DNA from 2 places in the Cryobacterium sp. GrIS_2_6 genome. Region 2 is predicted to be linked to the other one. Evidence: riboswitches for the same ligand, from Rfam matches in the RefSeq annotation. Region 2 holds a riboswitch; the other holds the start of a gene.
The links. A riboswitch is a leader RNA that binds a small molecule or an ion and turns the genes downstream of it on or off. The one in region 2 is predicted to bind cyclic di-GMP.

Region 1 (8,014 bases), on a different contig from region 2:
TCGGCAACCTGTTGATCACGCTCCTGCAGAACCACGACAGGGTCGGATCCGCTTCTCTCGCGCAGCTCGTCAACGTCATCGCGCCGATCATGACCGAGCCGGGCGGGGCGAGCTGGCGCCAGACCACGTTCTTTCCGTTCTCGGTGACCTCGAGGCTCGCCCGCGGCGTCGTACTGAAGCCCCGGATCGATGCCGGGACCTACGACACGGCCCTCTACGGTGCCGCGCCCCTCGTCGACGCCGTCGCGACCTTCGATGCCGAGACGGGCGCATCCGCCGTCTTCCTCGTGAACCGCAGCCAGACGGAGTCGATCGAGGTGTCGATCGACGTCTCCGGCCTCGACGCGACGCTCCTCACCGAAGCGGTCACCCTGCACGATGCGGATGTCTACGCCAGGAACACACTCGACGACCAGAATCGGGTCGGCCTGAAGCCCCTCGACGGCGTGCTGCTCACCGAAGGGGTCCTCACCGTGACCCTGCCGCCCGTCTCCTGGTCGGCACTCGCGCTGAACTAGGTTCCGCACGCCAGGCAGCCTCTGCCTGCACGCAGAAATCCCCCCGGCAGCCCCGCAGCCGGGGGGATTTTCCGGTTCCGCAGGAGAGTCTCAGGCCCGCACACGCCATCCCCGGGCCCGGCGTGCCACAATGACAAGCACCTGCCGAACCGCAACCCGAACCGCGACCCGGCCCGCCAGTCCCCAGGAAGGGGATGGACCGATGAGTCCGTCAGCCAGGCTACCGACCCTGCTCGACGTGGCCACCGCGGCTGGCGTGTCCCTCGCCACCGCGTCGCGTGCCCTGAACGGCAGTACCCGAACCGTAAACGGGGACTACCGCGACCGGGTCTTCACGGCCGCCGCCCAGCTCGGCTACACTCCCAACCTCTCGGCGCAGGCCGTGGCCACGGGAAGCACCCGGACGGTCGCCCTCGTCGTCACCGACATCTCGGACCCGCGCGACGCATTCCTCGCATCCGGCGTGATCGACGCGGCAGCGGATGCCGGCCTCACCGTCACGGTGACCGTCACGGCCGGCGACCCTGACCGTGAACTCGCACTCGTCCGATCCCTGCGCGGGCAGCGCCCCCGGATCCTGATCCTTGCCGGACCGCCGTCTCCCGATGACGCGGACGGCACTCCGCTCACGGAGGAGCTGCACTCCTTCGAGGCCGGCGGCGGCCGGGTGATCGTGCTCGGCGAGCGTTCCCTCGGCTTCGCGACTGTGCCACGCGGCGTGATCGGCTCCGAGGCGGGGCCGGAGTCCCTCGCCCCCGTCGGCCGCGCCGCTGTCGCACGAGCGCTCGTCCCACTGGTCCCAGGGCCCGGAACACCATCCGGGACCGCCGCGACCTGACTCCGGTCTGCCGCGCACCAGGCAAGCATCGCGATCGCCACCGGGTACGCCCGTCCGGCCCCGGCAGCCGCCACATCTCAGCATGGTTCCAACCCTCCTCACAGCTCGCTCCCAGCTCGATGGCACGGGGCGTGGAGGTGGAGGACCTAACCTAGATTCGATAAGTCACTCGCGACGAAACGGTGTACAGGGTCCATGAACAGCAACCTCCCCGGCAAAGGCACGCCCCCGAAGAAGGACCGCCGCGACGCGGCACGGGAGAGCGCCCGCTTGATGCGTGAAGCCCAGCAGAAGAAGGACAAGCGAAACAAGCTGTTCCTGCGCGGCGGCATCGGTGCCGGACTGGTTGCGATCGCCGTTGTCGTCGCCCTCGTCATCGTGAACAGCAACGGCCCCGCGGCCGCCGGCCCGCTGAACATGGCCAGTGATGGAGTCCTGCTCACCGGCGACGGAACGACCATCACCGCCACCCCGACAGCCGGCCTCGCCGCGGACGCCACGCCGATCGCGACCGACCAGACCAAGCTCACGAGCACCGCGAACATCGTCGTCTACGCCGATTACCTGTGCCCCTATTGCGGCCAGTTCGAGACGACCAACGGCACCGCGATCAACTCATGGGTCACCGCGGGCAACGCGACTCTCGAGTACCACCCGATCTCCATCCTCGACGCCAACTCGGCCGGAACGAAGTACTCGACCCGGGCAGCGAACGCCGCCGTGTGCGTGGCCAACGACCAGCCCTCCGCATTCCCGGCCGTCAACGCCGCACTGTTCGCCCAGCAACCCGCTGAGAGCAGCGCCGGCCTGACGGATCAGGACCTCGTGAGCCTGGTCACGACCGCGGGAGCCACGGACGCCGGCATCACGAAGTGCATCACTGACGGCGCCTTCAAGTCCTGGGTCGGCAATGCGACCAAGCGCGCCCTCGCCGGCCCGCTGCCCAACTCGACGACTCTCACCAAGGTCGCCGGAACCCCGACCGTGCTCGTCAACGGCGTCGCGTACACCGGATCCCTGACCGACGCGACGGTGTTCTCCACCTTCGTCCAGGCCCAGGTCACCGCAGCCGCCGCGAAGTAGGCGGCAGCTGGTGCAGCCGCCGGGCCGGGCACAGCCGGGCACGACCGACCTCGAGGTGTTCGGCGAGACCGTCGACGACGAGACGCGGTGCGTTCACTACAACACGGCGGCGGATGTCGTCGCGATCCGGTTCTACTGCTGCCTCCGGTTCTACCCCTGCCACCTCTGCCACGCCGCCGCGGCCGATCATGCCGCGCGGCAGTGGCCGGTCGCGCTCTGGGCGGAGCAGGCGATCCTCTGCGGAGCCTGCCACCGCACCCTGAGTATCACCGAATACAGTGCCGCGGCACGCTGCCCGCACTGCACGGCACCCTTCAACGACGGATGCCGGGCGCACGCCCACCTCTACTTCGAGGCGCCCAGCCCCAGCCCCTGACCGGGCTGCCCTGCCCCGGTCAGCGGGCGAGGGTCAGCGGGTGAGGCCGGCGGGCAGCGCGGAGTTCAGGTCCGCGACGAGGTAGAGGCGCTGCGTCGCGCGGGTCATGGCGACGTACAGCGATCCGGCCCCGCGCTCCGAAGCGGCCACGATGCCTGCGGGATCCACGACGATCACGGCGTCGAACTCGAGGCCCTTCGCGTCGCGAGGCCCGAGGAGTGCGATCTCCCTGCCGAGCCCGAGGGCGCCAAGACCGACCCGGTCCCCGAACTCCGCCGAGAGTTCCGCCCCGACGGCCTCAAGCGCCGCATCGGCCACGATCACGGCGAGGGTGCCGCCCGCACGGAGCGCGCGCTCGCGGTGAACCGCTGCCGCGACATCCGCTTCGACGACTATCGGCCACTCGCTCGCGCGAACCGCCCGCGAGGGCGTCACAGGCAGTCCGTGCGCGATCGCCATCTCCTCGGCCGCGGTCGCGATCTGGCGGGGCGTGCGATAGTTCACGGTCAGTTCCTCGAGGCGCCAGCGCCCGGCCTCGAGGGAGGCGTCGAGGATGGGCGCGAGGGCCTCCTTCCAACTGCCGGAGGCCGAGGCGGATGCGGCCTGCGCGATATCGCCGACGACCGTGAACGACCGGCGCGGCCCCCGGCGCAGCAACAGCCGCCACTGCATCGGCGAGAGTTCCTGCGCCTCGTCGACGACGACGTGGCCGTATGTCCAGGTGCGGTCGACGGCTGCACGCTCGGCGGTCGTGGCCCGGTCGCCGAGCTCGGCGAAGTTGTCTGCAAGGGCGCGCGCGTTGACGAGACCCTTCACGTCCATGTTCGCGATTGCGAGTTCGGCATTCTCGATGTCGCGTTTGCGCTGTTCCTTCTGTTCGCGCTTCTGGGCGGCGTCGACGACGTTGTACTCGCCGAGGTGCTCGGCGGCCTCATCGAGCAGCGGGATATCGGCGATCGTGAACTCGGCGTCCCTGGCCCGGTGCAGGAGCGCCCGCTGCTCCGCACTCCAGCCCGGGGTGAGCTCGGCGAGCCATTGCGGGCGCGCGTAGAGATCCTGCACGAGTTTCTCGGGGGTGAGCGGCAGCCACGCGGTGTTGAGTGCGACGCGCACGTCCTGGGCGAGCCGCAGGTCTTCGCGCAGCATCGGCAGGTCGGACTCGTCCATCGAGGCGCCGCCCTGCTGCAACTGCCGCAGCCAGTCGCGCGCGAGCGCGCCGATCGCGGTCTTCACGAAGGTGACCCTCGCAAGGTTGTGCGGCTTGCCGCCCTCGCGCGCCTTGGCGATCGCGTTCGCCACAAGCTGCGGGGCCAGGGTGATTTTGTCGCCGTTGACCTCGAGCTGCCGGGTGCCCACCGGGATCCGCTGCCGGGAGCGCACCGCATGCGCGATGAGCGCGGCCATGAAGGCCTGGCCCTTGAGCGCCGCGACGGCGGGGACGTCCTCGCGGGTCGCCTCGACGCCCGGGTACAGCTGCCCCACGCTTGCGAGAACGACCCCGGTCTCGCCGAGCGACGGCAGCACTGCCTCGATGTACTGCAGGAACGAGCGGGACGGTCCCACGATGAGTACGCCGTTGTGCTTCAGGCGATCGCGATGCGTGTAGAGCAGGTACGCCGCACGGTGCAACGCGACGGCGGTCTTCCCCGTCCCCGGCCCGCCCTGGACGACCAGCACTCCGGCGAGGTCAGAGCGGATGATGCGGTCCTGTTCCGCCTGGATCGTCGCGACGATGTCGGGCATGTGCCCGGTGCGCTGGGCGGTCAGCGCGGCGAGCAGGGCACCCTCGCCCTGGTGCTCGGATGGGTCGCCGCCGAGGAGTTCCGCATCGAGGATCTCGTCCTCGATGCGGACGATGGTCCGCCCCTTGGACTGCAGGTGACGCCTGGCCCTGGCTCCCAGCGGGGTCGCGGCCGTCGCCTGGTAGAACGCGCTCGCCTGCGGTACCCGCCAGTCGAGCAGCATCGGCTGCAGTTCTTCGTCGCGCAACCCGACCCTGCCGATGTAACGGAACACGGAGTCGCCGCTCGCGTCGTCCGCGGCCAGTTCGAGCCGGCCGAACGCCAGCCGATCGTCGATCTCCCTCAACTGCACGATCCGGTCCTCGTAGAGGCGCGCGAAGGTGTCCCGTTCGGAGCGGGTCTGGTGATTTCCACCGACGTCGAGCAGCCGTACCGCCGTCAGCTGGTCCTCGGCCTCCCGCTGCAGCGCGTCCAGACGCGCGTACAGCGTTGCCACGTAGTTCTGTTCCCGTTCAAGCTCCAGGTCGACCACCGAAACACCCCTCAAATCCGACATTCGAGTTTACCCGACGCGGATGGGTGCTCCTTCCGGCAAGGCCCCTCGAACGCGGAGGCTAGGCTGGGCCTGTGTGAACACGCTCCCATCTATTGCGGTCTCATACAGGCACACCCGTCGAAAGGCGGGGTCGCAAAGGCACGGGACCCTTGGGTTCGCCGGCCCACACACTGACGGGACTCGGCCTCACATGACCGGCACACAGCATCCACAAACTCTTTTCTCCAGGCTCTGGAATCCATTTCGCCGCCCGGAAGGAATGACGGAGGGCACCCGGTGGCTCTTCACCTGGCTCGCGATCGCCACGCTCCTGCTCACGATCCCCGCGATCCTGGCCTCCGACACCGAGGGAGTGACCCTCATCGCCCTCACGACCGGGGCAGTCCTGATCGCCTCCTGGTCTTACGGGTTCGTCATGGGACGGGTTCCGCTCGTTCTCGACCTGATCGATTCCGTCGCCTTCGTCGCACTCGCCCTCGCGCTGCCGGATCCCGCTGCCGCACTCGGGGTCGTCTTCGGCGCCGTCTGGCTGCGCGGACTCTACGGTTCCACGACCAGGTCCCTCGTTCGCTGCACCCTCTATTCGCTTGCACTCGTCACCACGGTCCTGCTGTGGGCCCCGGTGCATGGGCCGACCGCCGTCATCTCACCCGCGACCACCCTCGGCACGATTCCGACCGTCTTCCTCACCTTCGTGATCGTGCGCCAACTGAGCATCGTTCTGCGATCCAGGGAACAGTCGATGCGCCGCGACCGCGAACTCGCGGCGACCGGCTCCCTGCTGCTCGGCGTCGTCGACGAGGCGGACATCTGGGTCATCGGCTGGGCCGCGGCCCAGGAGATCTGCGTCGCGACCCCCGGACTGCGTGTCGTCCGGGTCGTGCGCGACGGTCCCGCGCTGCGGGTCGTCGGCGCGTCGGGCGAATTCGCCGTCCTGCCCACGGAACTCCCGGCCGAGGTCATCGACACATCCAGCGGCGGCTCCACCACGGGCTCGCCCATGGCGGACCCGAGCGCACTGGATTCCGCCGTCGGCGCTCCCCTGGCCTGGGCCTGCCTCGCCTCGAACGCGCAGGCGAATGCCTGGATCTTCGTTGGCGCCCCCGGGAAGATCCCGGCGGAGGCCCTCGTCGCCGTCCGGGCGCTCTCCAACCAGGTCTCGCTGGCCCTCCGCAACAGCACGGTCCAGGAGGAGCTCACGGTCCAGGTCAGTTCGGATCCGCTCACCGGGCTCGACAACCGGGCATCCTTCATGACCAAGCTGACCGCGATCCTGTCCTCCAGCACCGACGCCGGCGGGGTGCACATCCTCTTCCTCGACCTCGACGACTTCAAGGACGTCAACGACCTGCTCGGGCACCGGGCCGGCAACGAACTCCTCATCGAGGTCGCCGAGCGGATGCGCGCCAACACCGGGCCGAAGGCCGTGTGCGCCCGGCTCGGCGGTGCCGAATTCACCGTCGTCCTGGCCGGTGTCGAGGACTCCGGCGCCCTCTCGATTGCCACCGCCCTGGGCCGTTCGATCGCCGAACCTGTGCTCCTCGAGGGGAACACCGCGCAGGTCGGCGTCAGCATCGGAATTGCTACGGCGGCCGCAGGCATCGAGATCGAAGAGCTGGTGCACCAGGCCGACGTCGCGATGTACGCGGCGAAGGCGAACGGCAAGAACCGCGTCCAGGTCTTCGAGCCTGGCCTCCTCCGCGTGGACAATCCCAGGGTCACCTTCGAATGGCAACTCGCGGCCGCGGCGGCCGCCGACGAGCTCGTCGTGCACTACCAGCCCATCCTCGACCTTCCCGGGCTGCAGTGCACCGCCGTCGAGGCCCTCGTCCGCTGGCAACACCCGGAACGCGGGCTGCTCTTCCCCGGTGACTTCATCGACATCGCCGAGCGGACCGGCGCGATCATCGGTATCGGCGCTTTCGTGATGCGTCGCGCCTGCCTCGACGCCGCGGCGTGGCGGACGGCCAATCCTGGATTCCCGTTGGCCGTGCACGTGAACGTTTCCGCCCACGAGCTCGACCGCGAGGGGTTCGTCGACTCGATCATCGGCTGCCTGGCCGACACCGGGACCCTCGCGAAGGATCTCATCATCGAACTCACCGAGACCGTCGTGCTGGATTCCCCCGCCGCGATCGGTCGCCTCCGTGCGATCGGGGCGCTCGGCGTCGGAATCGCCATCGACGACTTCGGCACGGGATATGCCTCCCTGACGTCATTGCGCGCGCTCCCCGTCGACATCGTGAAGATCGACATGAGTTTCGTCGCCGGCGCGGTGTCCAATCCCTTCGACCGCTCCGTCATCGAGGCGATCGTGCGGCTGTGCGCCCAGCTCGGCGTCGCTACGGTCGCAGAGGGCGTCGAGCGGCTTGACCAGCAACGTCTCCTCGAGGCCCTCGGCACGGGTGGGGTGCAGGGTTACCGCTATTCGCGTCCCCTGGCCGCCGCCGACCTGATCGGCTGGCTGGAGGCCAATCGCGCCGCGACGGGCGGGGCAGGAACGGACGTCGGGGGATTGCTCCGTACGAGCGTCTGAGACCAGTGCGAACGGTCTCAGGAGGCGACGACGGCCCCCGGGCGGAGCACTGCGAGTGTCTGCAGTGCGCCGCCCGGGGGCTGCTTCGTTTGATTCCCGGAGTGTCCGACCGGCGGGTCAGTCGCCCTCGACCCTGACCGTCTGAATGGTTCCGGTGAGCACACCGATCAGGCGATCCCCGTCGAATTCCGAGGTCGGGGCATCCATGACGATCTTGCCGAGCCGCAGCACGACGACCCGGTCGGTGACCTCGAGCACATGCGGCAGGGTGTGCGAGATGAAGATCACGCCGAGCCCCTTCGCCTTCGCGGCCTTGACGACATGCAGCACCTCGCCGGCCTGCCGTGCACCGAGGTGGTTGGTCG
Region 2 (8,014 bases):
CCCCAGCTTGAATACCCGGCGGACAATGGCGTCTTCCTCATCCACCTCGAGGGTGACTGTCTGTTGGTAGTCGCCGTCGACGAAGGCCAGTTCTCGTTCCGTGCCGGACGCGATCGGGTTGGCACCATAGAAGATGGCGCGGTAGGTGGACTTCTCGTTCATTGTCTTCCCGTCTGTATCGGTCCGGTCTTGCCGTTCGGGTTGCCCCGCCACGGTCGTCGGCTCGCTGCAGACAGACCAGGACACACCGACATTTTTGCACAGGCACCGCAAGAAAACTCCGAATGGGCCGAACCTGCGCAGAGCGAACCGGGAAGCACCACGGTGCCGCTATCGCTCGCTCGCTGCGGCGGGGATGAGCGTGATGATGAGGCCGAGGACTGTGACGATCCTGATTCCAGTTGGGGTAATCCACCAAGGGAAACTGTGAGCACGTTTGCGTTCCTGCGGTATCCACCCGTCTATAGGGTGCGCTGCCGCGACCCGAAAAGCGCTGAAGGAGATTAGCGAAAGTGTGCAGGGTCGTGGGCTCCGGCCCGACAGAGAAACAAGGCAAAACTCTGGGTGTTGATAGTTGGCCCGGATGCAGCTGCTTATCAGCGCCAATAGGCCCGAATTCTGATTTCCGGCATCGTTGATGCTTGATTAACTCGCTGACACCACCCGTGCTCGTTGGCGGACGCATCGCAGAGGTCGGTGCCAGCGTCGGGGTTGCAACCATCACGCCCAGAATCCGCATCAATGAACTTGTCCATCAAGCCGATGTCGCAATGTACGCGGCCAGTAGCAACGGCGAAGTCCAGGGCTACCCTGCTGGGCTCTTGCGCATCGATGCGAAAACAACGGCAGTGGGCCTCGCCTTGCATAGTTGCATCACCGGCGACGTGCCAGACAACGAGACGACAGAACGAGAGGGCGCGGACAAGTTTGATCCCAATCGTGTTGGCGAGTTCACCCGAGGGCCACTCAGCGCGCAGTCATTTCTTCACTGAGAAGTACGAAATGTTCGTTTCAGGGGATCAAAACCTCCCATAAACCCCGGGGCTCTGCAGGTGGCCTTGATCGGTAGCCGGTGCCCCGATACGGGCTGTTGCTGGTTGCGGGTATCGGGACCGGCCCTGAAGAGCTTCGGCTTTACTTCAGGGCGTCTTTGACGTTCTCACCGGCCTGCTTGAGACTGCCCTTAGTGTGATCGGCTTTGCCCTCTGCTTCGAGCTTGGGATTGTCGGTTACCTTCCCAACAGCTTCCTTGCCTGTGCCCACGACTTTCTCGGTCGCGTTCTTGATTTTGTCCGTACCACTCATGATCGGTTTCCTTCCGGTTCAATCGAGCTTTTTCGTAATAGTAAACCCGTCCCACGAACGAGACACGGGTGAGCGCGGGCAGGTTTCACGCCGCACCCTGAATTAACGACTCGGACTGTCACGTCACTTCGTAGATATCCGGGTCGGCCGGCGGCGATCGATCGTGTTCTGTACCGGACGGGAACGCGAGGCAGTAACGGCGGTGATATTATCGGGTCATCACGACGCATTCGTGAGATGAAAGGCACGGCATCATGAATCTCCTTCTTATTGTCATCGCCGTAGTCGCCGTGGTCTTGCTGATCACGGGCGGCTTTGTTCAGTCTCTCCAGTTCCTTCTTTGGGTGGGCATCGTTTTGGCGATCATCGCCGTGATTCTCTTTCTCGTCCGCTCCATCTCCGGACGACGTAGCGTCTAGCACCAGCTACACCCATTGCCCGTCAGGGCCGTTTTTCATGAGCCGCCTGATGAAGTGACCGCGATGCTCGTGAACGTCATCTGAGCGCATGCTCGTGTGAACTTCCAGGAGCCACCCTCATGCCTAGGCGATGGGTCGACCTATTCGGGCCAGCACCGGGCAGGTTGCAGTCCTCGTCGCTGGCGCGACAAGCTGTTGCGGTTCGGCCGGCCCGATCAAGCCATGGTCTCCAGGTCGGGACTGCACAATACGCAAAGCCAGAAGCATCTTCTGTATTAGGGGTGCCGGATTTGCGCAGTCGGAATGCCGCGCAGAAGCCGGGCACCGGTGAATCATGGGCTTCGACCAAAGATCGGTGGCGAGTGCAGTCCGGGACGCCGGCAACATCCAACTAGATGAGTGTTCTGGTTGTTTTCTCTGACAGGCTGCGGTCAATGATGGTGGATGGTGAGTTCACGAAAGACGATATCGCTCCCTCCAGACTCGGGAAGACAGTGCGCTCAACCGGGTCGAGGAATTCCATCACCTCATAGTGGCCGTGGTTCTTGTTGATGAAGCCAACCAGGCTGAGAGCATTGTTTCTGGCGATGCGGCGGTCGATGACTCTCCACTGACACCCAGACAAAGCTCGGACCTCGATGTCCTCAGAGGTGCGGGTCTGCAATCGGCCGGCGATCATGATGCTTCCTCTCCTCAATCTGCCCGTGACGATAGTGCGCCCGTCTGATCGTTTTCTGGACAGCCGATTCGGGTGCCCGTTTACAACGGCCAGAAGTCGAGGGTTCCAATGCCAGAGGTCGTTCTTGGGTTTGGGTCGAAGTGGCCTCGTGGGCGGCCGGCCCCCGTTCAGTGCGACGGTTTAGGTGTCACAGGTTGGGTTTTGGAGCTTTCTTTGTGTTTGTGTTGATCGGCCGGGCGACTGCCGGGGCGGCACCGAACCAGAGAATTCTGGTTTTGGGTTTCGTCGAGTCTTCTGGAAGGGCGGGTTGGGGCTTTTCGTGCGTCTCTGGGGCGGTGGGTTTGGCGGATCGGAGGAAGGGGAAGCTCATTTCGTGTAGGTCCTAACCATTCGGTAGGCCGGCTGGCCCGAGGGTCCCGTGCCTTTGCGACCCCGTCTCACGGCGGGTGTGCCTTGTGCGATTGACGTTCACGCCCGTCTCGCCGGCAGCTGAAAGCCACCTGATTTGAACGTAGCACCCCGGGTTTGAGGCGAGTGGCCCCCTAAAGGGGTGTGTCCTTGCCCGTGTCCTCGAGGTCATCGGCTTCAGTGCGGTCTTCGTGAGGTGGGGAAGTGCCGGCGGGAGATCGGGACTGATCTGAAGACTAGTGCTGCGCGCGAGACGCAGCAGGATCGCGCTGATCGTTTTGCTGGTGAAGCGCTGCCGGCGAGGTCGCCCGGCGACCGGGAAGCGGCGGCGTCGAGGTGGCGGACACGAACAAACAGGGACGCCCGCAGGAATGCACCGCCGCGTTTGCGTCGCGTAGGTTCCAGCTCGACCATCTAGCCACGTATGAGGACGCGATGACTCGAAACGGGGGCGGCGCGTATCTGCGGGAGCAGGCGGTCAAGCTTTTCGCCGGAGTGAATGACCGCCGGGCGCTCGGACCAGCCGCGCGCGGGCCGGGACCGCTTTTCTCACTCATCGGACGATCGTCACGCACGACGATCAAAGAAGGGCGGACATCATCGGGGCCTGATTCTCGCCTTCCGTCAAACAGCGGACGAGCGCTGGGCCAGTGGCCTCAACTCACCCTGATACGTTGGGGGGCTTGGCGCGTTTCGGTTACTTCGAACATGTCAACCCACTTTTCTAATGATTGATATGAGTTCAAGGTGTGGGTATGAGACGAATTTCGTTCAGCGGCGCCTCGTTCCTCACGGCAGATCGAATCGCCGACGCGCTTGTGAGTCTTTTGGTTGTGCTCAATAGAAAAAATAGGTCCGTGGTCGGGCTCATCCCGGTGGTATTGGTCAATGGTGCTGTCGTGACGGCAACGTTGCTCCTCGGACCGGCACATGCTCTCATTGCCGTCCCGGAGGAATCTTTGTGGCCTGAACCCGATGCTGCGGATACCGTCACGCACCTTGAGCGTCTGGGCCAGGCCGCGTCCGCAGAACAGACAGGATTTTCAGAAACGATTGCTATCCCAGATTACGGATGGAGCGACCCGGACTCGCCTGATTTCTGGTAGTGCCACACATCCGCAGCCCGAAAGTGAGGCCCGAAACTGGTCCCGTTCTCCAGTTGATGAGGACGGTTTGGTTCGCGTGGAACGGGGCCTCGGTTTTGATAGGTGTTGAAAGTTGCTCTCGCTAGAGAGGTTGGGGCCCTATTTTCGGTTGGCGTCAACATCAGCCGCGAATCGGTCTACGCGTACCTGCGAGCTGAGGGGTGAACGTGCTTGATGTCCGGTTGTGTAGATGACCTTGATCCCAACTCGGTTGGGATGACGTGGCTGAGATGCCTGATGGCGAGGTGTACCTGGCGTTGTTTCCCGTCCGCGGGGTGCGGGAGGGCGTCTTCCTGCTGCCGGGCTGGGGCCAGGTGTACCCAGAGCTGGCCCGGGTCATCCGGTGTCGTAGAATTAGGGTTCGTGAAGATCGACCAGGAGTGTCCGGGGGAGCCTCGGTGAGCCGGAGGATTTCGCCGTGACAGTGTCAGTGAAATCGCCCATGGATGACTCGGACCGATTCGATGGTGTGATCACAGGGGTGCGTGATCCGCGCCGGCTCAAGGCTGTCGCCGACGCAGACCTGCACGGGTCCTTGGCTGACCCTGATCTGGATGCGGTGGTTGCCACCTTGCGCCTGGCTTGCGCGGTACCGATGGTCGTCGTGAACATCGTCAGTGCGGACCGGCAAACCTACGCGGCGGAGGTTGGTCTCGGGGCAGAATGCACGTCAGTACCGGACGCACTGTCCTTTTGTGCGGAGGTAGTTGACACGGGTCGGGCCATGACGGTCTCCGATGCCGCTGCCCATCCCATCTACTGCCAGAACCCGATGGTACTTAGCGGCGTCATCGGTTCATACGCGGGCGTCCCGCTTATCGATAACGGCGTGGTTTTGGGTAGCGTGGCCATCTTCGACCACCATGCGCGGGTGTTCTCCGCTGACGTCCTGGACATTCTTCGTCACCAGGGGAAACTGGCTGGGTCTGTGCTCGCACTGCGCCGCTCGGCCCGCACGGACGCGCTGACCGGGTTGCCCAACCGTGCCCTTTACGGGGACCGCCTCGCGGGGGCGCTGGCCAGACTTGAGCGCAACGGCGGAATGGTCTGCGTGATGTACCTCGACATCGACGACTTCAAGATCATCAACGACACTCTCGGGCACGGTGGGGGCGACGACATCCTTATCGAGCTGGGGAGGAGACTGTCCAGCGTGTTGCGCCCCACCGATACGGTGGCGCGCTTTGGTGGGGATGAGTTCGTGATCCTCTGCGAAAACTTCGGTGGCGTCGGCGATGCCGAACAGTTGGCGGCTCGGGTCGTGGCCGCTACCGCCGAGCCATGGGATGTCCAGGGCTGGTTTATGCCTGTGCACGTGAGCATTGGATTCGCCGTGACGGATTCTGCCACAACAGAGCCATCGGCATTGCTTGGTGACGCTGACACCGCTATGTACTTGGCGAAGAAGGTTCCTGGCTCCATGTCGGTATAGGCACCCAGTCGGCGAACAGAACTACTATGGCCTCAACTCACCCTGACGTAGGGTGTGGCCGTGATCCTCACCAGCCATGACGCTGGCGGGCGCAAGGGGTGGGACCCATACCCGAACTCGCTGCGGTCTGATCGGAAGCACTGACCTGCACGGTGTCGAGCAGGTCCACTACTCGGTCCACTCCTCAGCGGGACGAGACCAAAGCATCTCCGCCGTACTTAGCGTTAGCGACGCTCATCACGGCTGGCCACATCCGGTGCCGGGCTGTGGCCGCCTGTACGGTTGCGCGAGATGCGCCCGGAGCGCGCAGGTCGTCGAAGTAGGTGGTCCGCTGGTCGGTGTCGTGCCCGGTGACGCTCATCACGCCGACGATGGTCGCGACCTTGCTGCTCGCGCCGCCCATCCAGGTGTCCTTGTTGCCGTCTGTGGTACCGGTCTTACCGATCATCGGGACCTTCGGGCTCGTGGCCGAATTGGAGGCGATTGCGGTTCCGCTGGTCATGACCTGTTGCATGGCGGTCGTCATGCCGGCCGCGACGTTGGGGTCGACCGACTGGTGGCAGTCGCTTGTCGGCGCAGGGAGCGTGGTTCCGTCGGAGCCGGTGATGTGGTCGATCACGATCGGGCTGCAGGTGGTGCCCTGGTTAGCGATGCCTGCGAAGGCGACCGCCATGCTCAGCGGTGCAACCTCGTTGGTGCCGAGCACCGCTGAGGCACCCTGCTCGAGCGGGCCGCCGTCGGCGCGGGTCACGTCGAAGGCCTCGGCCGTCTTACGGATGGCACACAGGTCGAGTTTCTTCGCCATGCCGATGAAGCCCGTGTTGATCGACCCGATCGTGGACTGCAGGGCGCTGTAGTTGGCGCCGGTCTCGGACGACGAGTCGTTCTTCGGGTTGTAGCCGGGGAAGCTCACGGTTCCGCCGGTGGCGCAGCTGTCCCGGAAAGTGCCCCAGTTCGACTTGATACGGGAGTCGACCCGCTCATTGAGGGAATGGCCCTCGGTCAACCACTCGGCGAGGGTGAACACCTTGTACATCGAGCCGGGTTGGAACCCGTGCGAACCGCCCTGGTCGACGTTGGTGTTGTAGTTGATGCCGGTGTAGTTCGCTCCGGTGGCCTGGACGGCCGGGTCCTGGCTGTAGTCCTTGTTCTGCGCCATGGCGAGCACCTTTCCGGTGCCGACACCGACGCTGACGATCACGCCACCGACGTCCCAGCCGGGGAAGGTGTCGGGAACGTTGGCCTTCATCGTGGCCTCGGCCGCCTGCTGCATGTCCAGGTCCAGGGTCGTGTACACGTTGAACCCGCCGCGACGGAAGTTGGCCATCCTGGTCGTGTCATCGGTGCCGAAGACCGGGTCGTTCTGCAGGGTGCTCACGACAAGGTCGCAGAAGAAGGCGCTGCCGCCGGCGGTCTGGCAGCCGGTCGAGGGCTCGTGGATGCTGGGCTCGATGGCCGAGGCGACCGCGGCATCGTGGTCGGCCTGGTTGATCTTGCCGTACTTGAGCATCTGGTCCAGTACGTAGTCGCGGCGGTCCTTGTTCGCGGCGTAGCCGTTCGCTGCACCGTTGGTCGCGCTGTCGGGCTGGTCGAGCTGGAACTTGACTGGGTTGTTCACGATCGCGACGAGGCTCGCCGCCTGCGGCAGCGTCAGCGTCGCCGCGGTCGAGCCGAAGTAGTACTCCGCCGCGGACTCGATGCCGTAGACGGTGCCGCCGAAGCCGGTGATGTTCAGGTACTGGCGGAGGATGTCGTCCTTCGCGTACTTCTTCTCCACGCCGATCGCGAGGCGCATCTCCTTGAGCTTGCGGTCGGGAGTGGTCGCCGTGGCCGCGTCATAACAGTCCGACTTCTTCTGCGCATCCGTGAGCACTTCGCACTTCTGCACCAGGACGTTCTTGACGTACTGCTGGGTGATCGAGGACCCACCGCGGGTGCCGCCGCCCCCAAGGGTCGAGACTAGGCCGCCGACGGTGCCCTGCAGGTCGATGCCGCCGTGGTCGTAGAACCGGGGGTCTTCACCGGAGGTCGCGGCGTCCTTGACGAACTGGTTGATCGCGTCCGAGGCGACCTCGACGCGGTTCTGGTCGTAGAACGAGGCCAGGAGATAGGGGGCACCGGTGCTCGTGGTCGCGTAGATATTGCTCTTCTGCGAGAGCTGGTCGATCTTCAGGTAGTCCGGCAGGTTCTCGAAGACGTTGATCGTGTTCGTGGCAGCCATGCCCGACAAAGCGAGAGCGGGAGTGACCGCGGCAGCAACGAGGGCACCGGCCACGGCGCTCATTGCGATAAAGCCGAGGAACCCGCCGAACCTGCCGAGCGACCCGAGGCACCGTTCCGCGGATGTCTTCGATGGTTGTTCCCGCGGCTTAGACATCTCTGGCGTCGCCACGAGCGACTCCCCAGCCTGTTAAGTGCATACAACGCACATCCCCCCAAGGTTTTCACACACGTTCCTGACCGCCCATGCGATGAGCTGGGAACCTTCCTCGATAAACCTAGATCATTAATGGGGACTGCCGTGAGTTCCATCGACTCGAAGGGGTTAGTGGTTCCAAGCTGCTTTGCGGGCCACGTATCTCGTCTTTTCGCCCAGCTCAGCGCCGGTACCGGCGGGCAGGTTCTC

Region 1: it holds a riboswitch for cyclic di-GMP, as region 2 does, so the genes downstream of both, RCH22_RS18565 (EAL domain-containing protein) here and RCH22_RS20600 (hypothetical protein) in region 2, are expected to answer to the same signal.

Annotation. Positions count from the first base shown of each region.
Region 1 is NZ_JAXCHP010000001.1:3,828,271-3,836,284, reverse strand. Features, by position in the region: gene RCH22_RS18590 (alpha-N-arabinofuranosidase) at 1-518, shown strand, start outside; gene RCH22_RS18585 (LacI family DNA-binding transcriptional regulator) at 721-1,356, shown strand; gene RCH22_RS18580 (thioredoxin domain-containing protein) at 1,552-2,439, shown strand; gene RCH22_RS18575 (CHY zinc finger protein) at 2,450-2,815, shown strand; gene RCH22_RS18570 (UvrD-helicase domain-containing protein) at 2,849-5,089, opposite strand; cyclic di-GMP riboswitch class I at 5,211-5,284, shown strand; gene RCH22_RS18565 (EAL domain-containing protein) at 5,373-7,649, shown strand; gene RCH22_RS18560 (ATP-binding cassette domain-containing protein) at 7,767-8,014, opposite strand, start outside.
Region 2 is NZ_JAXCHP010000002.1:24,681-32,694, reverse strand. Features, by position in the region: gene RCH22_RS20620 (hypothetical protein) at 1-162, opposite strand, end outside; gene RCH22_RS20615 (hypothetical protein) at 642-992, shown strand; gene RCH22_RS20610 (CsbD family protein) at 1,135-1,305, opposite strand; gene RCH22_RS20605 (hypothetical protein) at 1,560-1,724, shown strand; gene RCH22_RS20600 (hypothetical protein) at 2,116-2,403, opposite strand; cyclic di-GMP riboswitch class I at 2,793-2,866, opposite strand; gene RCH22_RS20595 (hypothetical protein) at 3,567-3,917, shown strand; gene RCH22_RS20590 (sensor domain-containing diguanylate cyclase) at 4,399-5,388, shown strand; gene RCH22_RS20585 (transglycosylase domain-containing protein) at 5,573-7,672, opposite strand; gene RCH22_RS20580 (hypothetical protein) at 7,986-8,014, opposite strand, start outside.